Regions from separate parts of the Kitasatospora sp. NBC_01287 genome, predicted to be linked through region 1. Evidence: riboswitches for the same ligand, from Rfam matches in the RefSeq annotation. Region 1 holds a riboswitch; each other region holds the start of a gene.
The links. Region 1 has a riboswitch for S-adenosylmethionine ahead of OG455_RS39620 (amino acid ABC transporter permease). Riboswitches for the same ligand answer to the same signal wherever they lie in the genome.
Positions count from the first base shown of each region.

Region 2: another riboswitch for S-adenosylmethionine. It lies ahead of OG455_RS29250 (aminotransferase class V-fold PLP-dependent enzyme); the one in region 1 lies ahead of OG455_RS39620 (amino acid ABC transporter permease).
Region 3: another riboswitch for S-adenosylmethionine. It lies ahead of thrC (threonine synthase); the one in region 1 lies ahead of OG455_RS39620 (amino acid ABC transporter permease).

Region 1 is NZ_JAPEPB010000002.1:589,860-594,062, reverse strand. It holds gene OG455_RS39635 (LLM class flavin-dependent oxidoreductase) at 1-202, opposite strand, end outside; gene OG455_RS42310 (putative leader peptide) at 526-690, opposite strand; gene OG455_RS39630 (GNAT family N-acetyltransferase) at 786-1,562, opposite strand; SAM riboswitch class IV at 2,060-2,169, shown strand; gene OG455_RS39625 (putative leader peptide) at 2,129-2,314, shown strand; gene OG455_RS39620 (amino acid ABC transporter permease) at 2,599-3,678, shown strand; gene OG455_RS39615 (amino acid ABC transporter ATP-binding protein) at 3,750-4,203, shown strand, end outside.
Region 2 is NZ_JAPEPB010000001.1:6,688,365-6,692,567, forward strand. It holds gene OG455_RS29240 (hypothetical protein) at 1-6, shown strand, start outside; gene trpD (anthranilate phosphoribosyltransferase) at 164-1,237, shown strand; SAM riboswitch class IV at 1,352-1,471, shown strand; gene OG455_RS29250 (aminotransferase class V-fold PLP-dependent enzyme) at 1,522-2,898, shown strand; gene OG455_RS29255 (Lrp/AsnC ligand binding domain-containing protein) at 2,906-3,187, opposite strand; gene OG455_RS29260 (rhomboid family intramembrane serine protease) at 3,184-3,987, opposite strand; gene OG455_RS29265 (hypothetical protein) at 4,187-4,203, shown strand, end outside.
Region 3 is NZ_JAPEPB010000001.1:4,207,555-4,211,757, forward strand. It holds gene OG455_RS17805 (cold-shock protein) at 37-240, opposite strand; gene OG455_RS17810 (ubiquitin-like small modifier protein 1) at 786-1,064, opposite strand; gene thrC (threonine synthase) at 1,169-2,452, opposite strand; SAM riboswitch class I at 2,470-2,599, opposite strand; gene OG455_RS17820 (glucosyl-3-phosphoglycerate synthase) at 2,751-3,773, shown strand; gene OG455_RS17825 (trehalose-6-phosphate synthase) at 3,820-4,203, shown strand, end outside.

The sequences.
Region 1 (4,203 bases):
GGTCGGCGGACTGCAGGCTGAGCGAGTCCTCGATCGTCACGAAGTCCAGCAGGCCGCGCTCGGCCTCGGTGACCAGGTCGGTCCAGTAGCCGGCCGTGAACAGCTCGCCCGGCCGGGCGTCGGGCTCCCGCCAGGCGGCGGGGTGCCAGCCGGCGCCGTCGAGGGCGAGCGCCAGGTGGAGGGCGGGATGCGGTTGGGCCATGGACGGAGTCGCTTCCTGCTCGGTGGGCCGCCGCACGGGCGGGACGGCCGCGGGCGTGCCTCGGGGCGGCAGCGCGCGCGATGGGCGCGGTGCGCTGCGGGGGCACGGGTGGTGTGGGCGTGCGGGGAGTACGGGTGCGGGGAGGCGGCGTGCGAAGGGTCGGCGTGCGAGGAGTCGGCAGGCCTGGGCGTCAGGGCGCCGGGGAGCACCTGGAGGTCAACGGACCCGGGACGCGAGGGCGGCCCCGGTGCTGACAGTGGTGTCGGCGGCGGTGCCGGCGCACGCGGCCGGGACGTGGGGCCCGCAGGCGGGCCGGTGGTGCGTCAGGCCGGACACAGGGCGCTGGCGACACGCTGCAGGTCGATGTGCCGGCGCGAGTAGGCACCAGTGGCCCGACGCGCGATCAGGCAGCGGCCGCAGGAGTGGAGTTCGGCTCCCGGGCGTGCGTCCAGCGGTCTCGTCCTCGTCACCTGCGCCGCACCCCCCATCGCCTCGTCACCTCGTCAGCTGCGTGCACCGTATAACCGCCCCGGTGGCGAAAACAATCCCCGTCGGTTCGGGACGAATCGCGAGGCCCCGGCGGTCAGGGGCGCGCCTCGGGCCCGGTGGCGGGGACCCGGACGGAGCGGAAGCCGACCCGGCGGCGCAGTTCGAAGCCGAGGGACTCGTAGAGCCGGATCGCGTCGGTGTTGCTCGCGGCCGCGTGCAGGAACGGCGTCTCGCCCCGGGCCCGGATGCCGGCCGCGACCGCGTGCACCAGCCGGGTGGCCAGCCCCTGCCCGCGGTGGCCCTCGGCCGTGCAGACGGCGCTGATCTCGGTCCAGCCCGGCGGGTGCAGTCGCTCACCGGCCATCGCCACCAGCACACCGCCGCGCCGGATCCCGAGGTAGTGGCCGAGCGCGATGGTGCGCGGCAGGAACGGGCCGGGCTTGGCCCGCTCCACCAGCGCGAGCATCTCCGGCACATCGGCCGGACCCAGCGGGATGGCCTCGTCGTCGGGCGCGGCGGCGACGCCCGCGTCCACCAGTTGGACCCCGGCGAGGTCCATCACGACCTCCCACCCCGCGGGAGCGGAGCCCAGGATCCCCGTCACCGGCACCACGGCGCCGGGCCCGAAGAGCGCGGCCACGTCGCGCCAGGTCTGCTCGTCCGGCCGTTCCGGCAGGGCGGCGAACGGCGAGACGTCGACCGGGTAGCGGAGCACCTCGCCGCGCCGCTCGGCCAGGTGCGCGTGCGCCCCCAGCAGGGCGGCGCGGACGGGGTTGTCCAGCGGGTGCGGGGCGGCGGGCGGGACGGGGTGCCCCGGACCTGGTGCGGCGTCGGCGTCGGCGGTGAGCAGGTGGGAGGTGGGCGTGGGCATGCGGTTCCACTCCTCGGTGTCTTCTCGAAGGTGCTGGGGCGGCGCCGGCCCACCCTCGCGGATCGCGAAGGGCGTTGTCGGCGGCTGGAGTTGCGGGGGTTCGCGGAAGGCATCCGCGTCGCGGTAGTTCCCGCGCGGTCGGGGGCGGATGCGTCAGGTCACCGGTGGGTCGGCGTCAGGTCGGCGGCCGGAACGGCGGCGGATCACCGGCGGGTCGGTGGCGGGTCGGTGGCGACGCGGGTCGGTGGCGACGCGGGTCAGCGGCGACAGAGGCCGGTCGGCGCCCCGGTGTTGTCCAGCCAGCGCCGCCGCACCAGTGCCGGGCAGGCCAAGCGCGGCCATCCGGAACGCAGTTGGCGTGTGCTCATACCCGGCCTGTCTGGATCGGTACCACGGGGAGGAACAACCGTACCGCTCGTGTCCGTGCTGGTCGGATGCGACCTCCACCACACCGGTGGGGATTGCCCAGGGCCGGGCGAGCGGTTAACGTGAGCCCCGGTCATGAGCGTCAGCGTCAAGCCCTGGCTCGCTGACCGGCAACCCTCGTCCGCGGTGGGGTGCTCCAGGTGACGACCCGACAGGACGAGGTGTCCGGTAAGCGCGCGGCCCACGGGCCAGGCAACTGGGAGGTGATCGACATGCACGCACGGCACCGCAGCACGACGCCGCGCCCGCACGGGTCCTTCCAGGCCCGGGTCGCCCGGCGCCACGTCGATCTGCTCCGGGTGAGCAGCGCCCTCTGTCGCGGTTGAGCGACGCCGGCCCCGTGCCGCCGCTGACCTGACCGGAGCCGACCTGAGCTGCTTCGACCTGACCTGACCTGGTTCCGCCGGGTCCGACCCGGTCCGGTCCGGTCCGTCCGACCTCTGCCCGGCCCTGCCCCGACCTGAGTGTCGGCCGAAGGCCGGTGCCCCGCCGAACCGCCGCCGCGCAGGCGCGGTCGGGCCGATCACCCGTACCCCGGCCGCACCCGCGGCGCACGGTCCAGGGTGCCCTCCGATGCCCGGGTTTCCTCGACCCCGCTGGAGCTCCTCCGATGAACGAACCACCCCCCTCCCTCCTCACAGGCGCCCGAGGGCCGTCCGGCCTCGGGCTCGCCCCCGGGTCCGCGGTGGCCTCCGGGTCCGTGCCGGCGCCGACCTCGCCGGGGTCCGCTGCCGAACAGTCCACCACCCAACGGCCCACCGCCGAGCGGCCGCTGCCCGCGGAGCGGGTGATCCCGCTGCGCCATCCCGGCCGGTGGCTGGCGACCGCGGTGGTCGTCGTGCTGGTCGCGCAGTTCGCCCACGGCCTGGTGACCAACCCGTTCTACCAGTGGGACCGGTTCCGCTACTGGTTCGTCCGTCCGGTGATCATGAACGGGCTGGTCGTCACCCTGGAGGTCACGGCGCTGAGCGCGGTGCTCGGGCTCGTGGGCGGCATCCTGCTGGCACTGGGCCGCCTGTCGAAGAGCCCGGTGCTGCGGGCGGTCAGCTGGACGTACGTCTGGCTCTTCCGCTCGGTGCCGCTGATCGTGGTCCTGCTGATCCTCTACAACGCCAGCGCGCTGTACCGCACGCTGAGCCTGGGTGTGCCGTTCGGGCCGGGCTTCGTGCACTTCGACGAATCGGCCCTGGCCACCGACCTGGTGGTGGCGACCGTCGGCCTGAGCCTCAACGAGGCCGCCTACGCCTGCGAGGTGGTCAGGGCCGGGATCCTCTCGGTCGACCAGGGCCAGCACGAGGCGGCCGCGGCTCTCGGGCTGCCCAGGCGCTACCAGTTCACCCGGATCATCCTGCCCCAGGCGCTGCGGGCCATCGTCCCCTCCTACGTCAACCAGCTGATCGGGCTGATCAAGGGCACCTCGCTGGTCTTCTACGTCTCGCTGCTGGACCTCTTCGGCGAGGTCCAGAGCATGGGCAGCACCTACCCGGGGGACGTGGTGCCGCTGCTGATGGTGGCCACCGTCTGGTACGTGCTGCTGACCAGCGTCGTGTCGGTCGCGCAGTACTACGTGGAGCGCCACTACTCGCGCGGCGCGCTGCGCACCGTCCCACCGACGCCCCTGCAGCGGCTGCGGGCGGGCCTGCGCGAGCTGCGGACCCGCGCCACCGAGTCCGGGGCGGTGCGCGGATGAGCGCCGTGACGTCGAACGGGAGGGGCGGGGTCGTGAACGCGGTCGGGACGGAGGTGATCGAGGCCGATGAGGTGCGGCCGGCGGCGGTCCAGGTCCACGGCGTGCACAAGTGGTACGGCACGCACCGTGCGCTCGACGCCGTGGACCTGACCGTGGAGGCCGGGCAGGTCGCGGTGATCCTGGGACCGTCCGGGTCGGGCAAGTCGACGCTGCTGCGCACGATCAACCACCTGGAGAAGCCGGACGCGGGCCACGTCAGCGTCAGCGGTGAGCTGATCGGCGTGCGCCGGCAGGGCACCCGGCTCAAGGAGCTGAGCGAACGGGCGATCCTGGCCCAGCGTGGCCGGATCGGCTTCGTGTTCCAGCACTTCAACCTCTTCCCGCACCTGAGCGCGCTCGACAACGTCGCCGCCGCACCGGTGGCGACCGGTCGCGTCGGCCGGGCCGAGGCACGTGAGCTGGCCCTGGGCCTGCTGACCCGGGTCGGGCTCGCGGACAAGGCCGACGCCTATCCGCGCCAGCTCT
Region 2 (4,203 bases), on a different contig from region 1:
CGCTGACCGGTCCGGTCGGAGCTGGACAGGCGGCCGCTCCCTCGCGGGGCGGCCGTCTCAGCAGGAGAGAAGGGCTGCCGCGGGTGCCGCGGCGGCCCTTCGCCGGTCGCTAGGCTGGCCGCATCCCTCAGTGACGAACACCGGATGCGAGCTGGAGTCGGCCATGGTGAATGTGAACCCTGCGAACGGCGGTAGCGACCCCGTGCAGGTGGTCCGCACCTGGCCCGACCTGCTGAGCACCCTGCTCGACGGAGCCGATCTCTCCCAGCAGGACACCGCCTGGGCGATGGACCGGATCATGAGCGGTGAGGCCAGCCCGGTGCAGGTGGCCGGCTTCATGGTCGCGCTGCGGGCCAAGGGCGAGACGGTGGCGGAGATCGCCGGACTGGTCGAGGCGATGTACGCGCACGCCGAGCCGCTGCACATTCCCGGCCCCGCCGTGGACATCGTCGGCACCGGCGGCGACCGGGCGAAGACCGTCAACATCTCCACCATGTCGGCCATCGTGGCGGCGGCGGCCGGGGCCAAGGTGGTCAAGCACGGCAACCGGGCGGCTTCCTCGGCCAGCGGCTCCTCCGACGTCCTGGAGCGGCTGGGGATCCGGCTGGACCTGAGCGCCCGGCGGGTGGCCGAGGTGGCCGAGGAGGTCGGCCTCACCTTCTGCTTCGCGGCCAAGTTCCATCCGGCGATGCGGCACGCCGCCCCGGCCCGCCGGGACCTCGGGGTGGCCACCGCCTTCAACATCCTGGGGCCGCTGACCAACCCGGCCCACGTCACCGCGCACGCGGTCGGCTGCTTCGACACCCGGCTGGCGGGCCTGATCGCCGGGGTGCTGGCCGAGCGCGGCTCCTCGGCGCTGGTCTTCCGCGGCGAAGACGGGCTGGACGAGCTCACCGTCTGCGCCACCTCACGGGTCTGGGTGGTGCGGCAGGGGAGCGTCACCGAGACCGTGCTCGACCCGCGCGAGCTGGGCATCGAGCTGGTGGGCATCGAGGAGCTGCGCGGCGCGGACGCCGAGTACAACGCGGGCGTGGCGCGGCGGGTGCTGGCCGGCGAGCGCGGTCCGGTGCGCGACGCGGTGGTGCTGAACTCGGCGGCGGCGCTGGTCGCGCTGGAGCTGACCGGGGCACCGCTGGTCGAGCAGTTGGCCGCCGCGATGACCCGCACCACCGAGGCGATCGACTCCGGAGCGGCGCAGGACACGCTCAAGCGCTGGGCCGAGGCCACCGCGCGCTGACCCCCCGTCAACGCCGTCGCGCCCGCCGACCCCTGGGGTCGGCGGGCGCCCTGCTGTCCGCATGCTGGAACGTCGTTTGACCACGCTTCGGGCACTGACCTAGAGTCTGCGACAGGTCATGAGTGACAGCGCGACAAGCCCCAGCTTGCTGTCCGGCAACCCTCCGTCCGTGGCGGGGTGCCCTGGGTGAAGACCAGGCCAGGCGGCGACAGGTCCGCACGGCAAGCGCGGACCACCGGCATTGTCACACTCCCGGGGTCCTGACCCCGAAGGAGTGCACACCCATGTCCACCTCTGTCGACCTCTGCGCCCCGCTCGCCGTCCTCGGTGCCGATGTCCAGGTCCCGCTGGTCTCCGGTGAGAAGGTCGCCTACGCCGCCCTCGACTACGCGGCCAGCTCGCCGGCCCTGCAGCGGGTCTGGGACGAGGTCGCCGCCTACGCCCCGTACTACGGCAGCGTGCACCGCGGCGCCGGCTACCTCTCGCAGCTCTCCACCGACCTCTTCGAGCAGAGCCGGCGCACCGTCGCCGACTTCCTCGACCTGCGCGAGGGCGACCAGGTGGTCTTCACCCGGGCCACCACCGACTCGCTCAACCTGCTGGCGGGCGCGCTGCCCGCGGGCACCCGGGTCTACGCCTTCGAGACCGAGCACCACGCCTCGCTGCTGCCCTGGGCCCAGGCCGGCCTGCCGGTCAGCTACCTGCGGGCACCGCGCTCGCCCGAGGAGGCGGTGGCCGCGCTCGCCGAGGCGCTGGCGGCCTCCAACCCGGCCGAGCAGGCCGGCCCGCGGCTGCTCTGCGTCACCGGCGCCTCCAACGTCACCGGCGAGCTGTGGCCGGTGGCCGAGCTGACCCGGGTCGCGCACCAGCACGGTGCGCGGGTGGTGCTGGACGCCGCGCAGCTGGCCCCGCACCACCGGGTCTCGGTGCGCGAGCTGGACGTGGACTGGGTCGCCTTCTCCGGCCACAAGCTCTACGCCCCGTTCGGCGCGGGTGTGCTGGCCGGGCGCAGCGACTGGCTGGACGCGGCCGAGCCCTACCTGGCCGGCGGCGGCGCCTCGCGCACGGTGGCCCGGGAGGCGGACGGCTCGGTGGCGGTGGAGTGGCACCAGGGCCCGGCGCGGCACGAGGCCGGCTCGCCGAACGTGATCGGCGCCTATGCCATCGCCGCCGCCTGTCGGGCGCTGACCGAGGCCGGCTTCGAGGCGCTCCAGGCGCGCGAGCAGCGGCTGATCGAGCGGCTGACGGCCGGCCTGGCCGAGATCCCCGAGGTCCAGGTGCTCAGCCTGTTCGGCACCGGGGCGGCCCGGGTCGGCGTGCTCTCCTTCGTGGTGCGGGGCTGGAACAGCTCGCACTTCTCGGCGGCGCTCTCGGCCGAGTACGGGATCGGGGTGCGGGACGGCCTGTTCTGCGCGCACCCGCTGGTGCGCACGCTGCTCGGCGGCGAGTCGCCGGCCGGCCAGGTCTCGGAGTGCGGGGCGCCTGAGCCCTCGCTGCCGGGGGAGCGCAGCCTGAACGCGATCCGGGTCAGCTTCGGGGCCGGCACCCCCGAGGAGCACATCGAGCGGTTCCTGGGCGCGGTGCGCGAGCTGGTCAGCGACGGCGCCCGGTGGAACTACCGCAACGAGGGCGGGCGCTGCGTCGCCGACACCCGGCGCTGAGCGGGCGTCAGCCGTCCAGGCCGAGCGCGAACGCGGCCTCCAGGTCGTGCTGCGAGTAGGTCCGGAAGGCGATCTGGGTCTCGGTGTGCGCGACCCCGGGCACCTTGTTGAGCCGGCCGGGGATCACGTCGGCCAGGTCGTCGTGGCGGCGCACCCGCACCATGGCGACCAGGTCGTAGCCACCGGTGACCGAGTAGACCTCACTGACCCCCTCGATCGCGGCGATCGCCTCGGCGATCTCCGGGATCTGGTCGACGCTGGTCCTGATGAGCACGATGGCGGTGATCACGGTTGGGCTCCTGGGCTGGGGCTCCCCCCGGTCGGGGGCCGGGGGAGGATGGGGCCAGGGTATCCGGCGCGCCTTCCCGCCACCCACAGGGCCAGGAAGCCGGCACTGAAGCCGATCACATGGGCCAGGTAGGCGACCCCGCTGCCGACCTGGCGCACCGACCACCACTGGACGGCGAACCAGAGGCCGAGCACCAGCCAGGCGGGCAGCCGCAGCGGCAGGAAGAGCAGCGCCGGGACCAGCGCCGTCACCCTGGCCCGCGGGTAGAGGCGCAGATAGCCGCCGAGCACCCCGGCGATCGCGCCCGAGGCGCCGACCAGTGGGCGCAGCGAGTCCGGGCCGTGTCCGCCCAGGGCCGCGTAGCCGTACCCGGCCAGCACGCCGACGGCCAGGTAGAAGAGGAGGAAGCGCACCCGGCCGAAGCGCTCCTCGACGCCGGCGCCGAAGATGAAGAGGAAGAGCATGTTGCCCAGCAGGTGCAGCCAGCCGCCGTGCACGAAGAGCGAGGTGAGCACGGAGAGGGCCGGCACCTTGTGCGGAGTGGCCAGCAGCGGGCAGCCGGGCACCGGAGGAGTGAGCGCGGCCAGCTGGGCGGGGCTCAGCGGACGGTTGCTCAGCAGCTCGGCGGGGACCGCCCCCCAGCGCTGCTGGTAGTGCTGGGCGGCGCAGGCGCGCGCGGCCTCGGTCGCGCCGTACCGGGGGTTGACCCCGCTGGGGCCGGCCAGGAAGACCAGGCAGTTGAGCGCGATCAGGAGGTAGGTGACGAGCGGGGCGGGCTCGTCGGAGCGCTGGTCTGCCATGGCGCATCCATTCCGCGCCGGTGCGGCCGTGACACCGGGGTGTACGGCGAGCGGGTGAGCCTGCGCGCAGGCGTTCGAGAGGGCGGGAGCGCTGGTGGGAACCGGTATCCGGTGCCCGCCGTCTCAGCATCAGGCCCTAGGCTTGAGACCTGGCCGGCACACAGGCCCGGACCAGGTACCAGCCGAGAGGACCCCGCCCATGCCCGTCCCCGCGCC
Region 3 (4,203 bases), on a different contig from region 1:
GCTCGGTGAGAGCCGAGGCTCCGAGGTTCGGAAAGGTCAGACCGCCGCGCGGACCATGTCCGCCTGCGGGCCCTTCTGCCCCTGGGAGATCTCGAACTCGACCCGCTGGCCCTCTTCAAGGGTGCGGTAGCCGTCCATCTGGATCGCGCTGTAGTGGACGAACACGTCCGCACCACCGTCGACCGCGATGAAGCCGTAGCCCTTCTCCGCGTTGAACCACTTGACGGTGCCCTGAGCCATTCCGAACTCCCCTAGTGCTGTGCTGGCCCTTCACGCACCCGCAGGTCACGGGCACGGGTCTGGCAGAGATGCCCGAGGAAACCCCCCTGGGCGCGCCCCTGCGTGCCGCACCGCCCCACCCCCGGAAGCCAGTTGGCGCCGACGGAGCAGGTGAATGCATCGACCGCGGCTGAATGTATCCGCATCGGCGCCCTGTGCAACAGGCCCACTGGACGCCAATTCGACCGGGGCGCCAAGGGATAGCAAGGGAGGAATGCGACAGAGCTCGCCATTTCGGTCCGGACATAGCGGACGAAACTCACGAATAGTCCAAAGAATTCTGACGAGTCGCCGACATGATTCAGGCGATACCTCGGCAGATGGCGTCTCAGGAGCCGGACAGCGCGAGCGGTACTCCAGCGCCGGGGCCGTCCCCGGGAGCCGGGAACAGCCTATGCCCTGCGGATGGCCGCCACGGACACGGCGCGGGGCGCCACGCCGAGCGCCGGATGTCCGGCACCGGGCACGACGCCCCGCTGACCCGCGCGACGGGCGCTGACCGGTCGTCAGCAGCCGCCCGCCACCGCCGGGATGATCGAGACCCCGGCGCCGTCCTCGACCCCGGTGGCCAGGCCCTCGGCGAACCGCACGTCGTCGTCGTTCACGTAGACGTTGACGAAACGGCGCAGCTTGCCGCTCTCGTCCAGGATCCGCTGGCCGATGCCGGGGTGGTTCTTCTCCAGGTCGGCGATGACCTCCTGCAGGGTGGCGCCCTCGGCGCTCACCTCGGCCCGGCCGTCGGTGTAGGTGCGCAGGATGGTCGGGATGCGGACGTTGGCGCTCATGGGGGTTGCTCCTCGCGGTGACGGAAGGCCGGGCGGCCGGGCAGGCCGGCGTGCTGGCGTGCTGGCGTGCTGACTGGCTGACTGGCTGGCGGGCTGACTGGTGGTCAGGAGGCCAGGCCGGCGGCCCGGAAGGACTCCAGGGTCGGCCGGATGGTGGCGGTCAGGCCGGCGTCGGCCACCGCGTCCAGCGTCTTCAGGCCGTCCCCGGTGTTGATCGCGACGGTCTCCTTGGCCGGGTCCAGCAGGCCGTTCTCGACCAGCTTCCTGAGCACGCCGATGGTCACCCCGCCCGCCGTCTCGGCGAAGATCCCCTCGGTCCTGGCCAGCAGCCTGATCGCGTCCACCACCTCGGCGTCGGTGACGTCCTCGACCGCGCCGCCGGTACGCCGGGCGATGTCCAGCACGTACGGGCCGTCGGCCGGGTTGCCGATCGCCAGCGACTTGGCGATGGTGTCCGGCTTGACCGGGCGGATCACGTCACGGCCGGCCTTGAAGGCCGCCGAGACCGGCGAGCAGCCGGCCGCCTGGGCCCCGAAGATCTTGTAGGGCCGGTCCTCGACCAGGCCCAGCTTGATCAGCTCCTGCAGCCCCTTGTCGATCTTGGTGAGCTGGGAGCCCGAGGCGATCGGGATCACCAGCTGCTCCGGCAGCCGCCAGCCGAGCTGCTCGCAGATCTCGTAGGCCAGGGTCTTGGAGCCCTCGCCGTAGTACGGGCGCAGGTTGACGTTGACGAAGCCCCAGCCCTCACCGGCCGGGTCGCCGATCAGCTCGGAGCAGAAGCGGTTCACATCGTCGTAGTTGCCCTCGATGCCGACCAGTTCGCCGCCGTAGACACCGGCCATCACGACCTTGCCCCGCTCCAGGTCGTGCGGGATGAAGACGCAGGACTTGAACCCGGCGCGGGCCGCGGCCGCGCCCACCGCGCCGGCCAGGTTGCCGGTGGATGAGCAGGAGAGGGTGGTGAAGTCGAAGGCGCGGGCGGCCTCGATGGCGCAGGCCACCACCCGGTCCTTGAAGGAGTGGGTGGGGTTGCCGGAGTCGTCCTTGACGTGCAGCTGAGCGGTGAAGCCGAGCTCGCGGCCCAGGTTGTCGGCCTTCACCAGCGGGGTCCAGCCCGGGTTGAGGTTGGGCTTGGCGGCGACGTCGGCGGGCACCGGCAGCAGCGGGGCGTAGCGCCAGATCGATGCCGGGCCGGCCTCGATCTGCTTGCGCAGCTGCTCGGCCTCGTAGCCGCCGAAGTCGTAGGCGATCTCCAGCGGGCCGAAGCACTCCAGGCAGGCGAAGCTGGGGCCGAGCGGGAACCGGGTGCCGCACTCGCGACAGGACAGCGCGGCGGCGGGGCCGAGGTCGACCGAAGGGACGGCGGGTGCGGGGGTAGCGGTAGCCATGGTGGCGGAGGCCTCTCTCCTCATCTTCCCCGTGACGCGGGCGCGCCACAGGACGGAATTGGCACCTGTCCCGCCGGGCCCCACGGGCCGGACGAGAAGGTTGCCGGGACGTCGACGGGCCGTTCCCTCAGTCCCTCTGGATGAGCTCTGTGAAGTTGTGGTCCTGCGCTGTGCTGGTCTTCCCTGGGGCCAACCCCGGCGTGCGAAGGTCTGACCGCAGTACGAAGACTGTATCCGAAGGCCGGGCACCTGGTCCCGACCGTCCGCAACGCGAGACGCGATGTACGAGGAGCGAGATTTGCCTGCCGAGCAGAACCCCGCGCCCCTTCCGGAGGTCGCCGACTGGCTACGCCGCCGGTCCTGGCGGGCGAGCGAGTGGTCGCCCGACCGACTGCTCGCCGCCAAGCGGGCCGCCGGGCCGGCCGGCACGGTGAGCGTGGTCCTGCCCGCGCTGGACGAGGAGTCCACGGTGGGCGACATCGTCGAGGTGATCCGGCGGGAGCTGATCGAGCGGCTGCCGCTGGTGGACGAGCTGGTGGTGGTCGACTCCGGGTCGGTGGACCGCACCGCCGAGGTGGCCGCGCGGGCCGGGGCCGCGGTGGTGCACCGGGACGAGGTCCTGCCCGACCTGCCGGCGGTGCCGGGCAAGGGCGAGGTGCTCTGGCGCTCGCTGCTGGTGACCAGCGGCTCGATCGTCTGCTTCATCGACGCCGACCTGCGCGAGTTCGACCCGGCCTTCGTCTGCGGCATCGTCGGACCGCTGCTCACCGAGCCCGACCTGCAACTGGTCAAGGCGATGTACGACCGGCCGCTGGAGACCGAGGGCGCGGTGGTGCCGGCCGGTGGCGGGCGGGTCACCGAGCTGGTCGCCCGCCCGCTGCTCAACCTGCACTGGCCCGAGCTGGCCGGCTTCGTGCAGCCGCTCGGCGGCGAGTACGCGGCCCGCCGCTCGCTGCTGGAGCGGCTGCACTTCCCGACCGGCTACGGGGTCGAACTCGGCCTGCTGGTGGACGCCCTGGAGCTGGTCGGACTGGACGCGCTGGCCCAGGTCGACGTCGGGGTGCGCCACCACCGCCACCAGGACAGCCAGGCGCTGGGCCGGATGGCCGCCACCATCTACCGCACCGCGCTGGAGCGGCTGGACCGCACCCACCGGCTGAAGGCCGCCGAGGACCTGGCCCGCCCGGTGCTCACCCAGTTCGACCGGGACGCGGACAGCCGGGAGTTCACCGCCCGCAGCCACCCGGTCACCGCGCTGGAGCGGCCCCCGATGATCGGGCTGGCGCAGTACCGGTCCCACCGCGAGCGCGGCCGGATGTGACCTAAGCCCTGGTTTGCGGCTCGCCCACCCCGGCAAGGTTGAACGTATGGCCGATCACACGACCACAGCGCGCGTCCTGGTGGCTTCCAATCGCGGCCCGGTCTCGTTCAGCAGTGCCCCGGACGGAACGCTGACCCTCAAGCGCGGCGGCGGCGGGCTGGTCTCGGGGCTCTCCGCGATCGACGACCCGAACACCGTCTGGGTCTGCGCCGCGCTCGGCCCGGCCGACCGGGAGGCCGTCGGGCGCTCTCCGCAGGGGCGGCTGGACCAGGGCGGCTTCGACGTCGGCGGACAGGCCGTCCGGATGCTGGACATCGATCCCGAGGTCTTCGACCACGCGTACAACGGCGTGGCCAACTCCACCCTCTGGTTCCTGCACCACATGCTCTACAACACCCCGACCGCCCCGGTCTTCGACGCGCACGCCGCC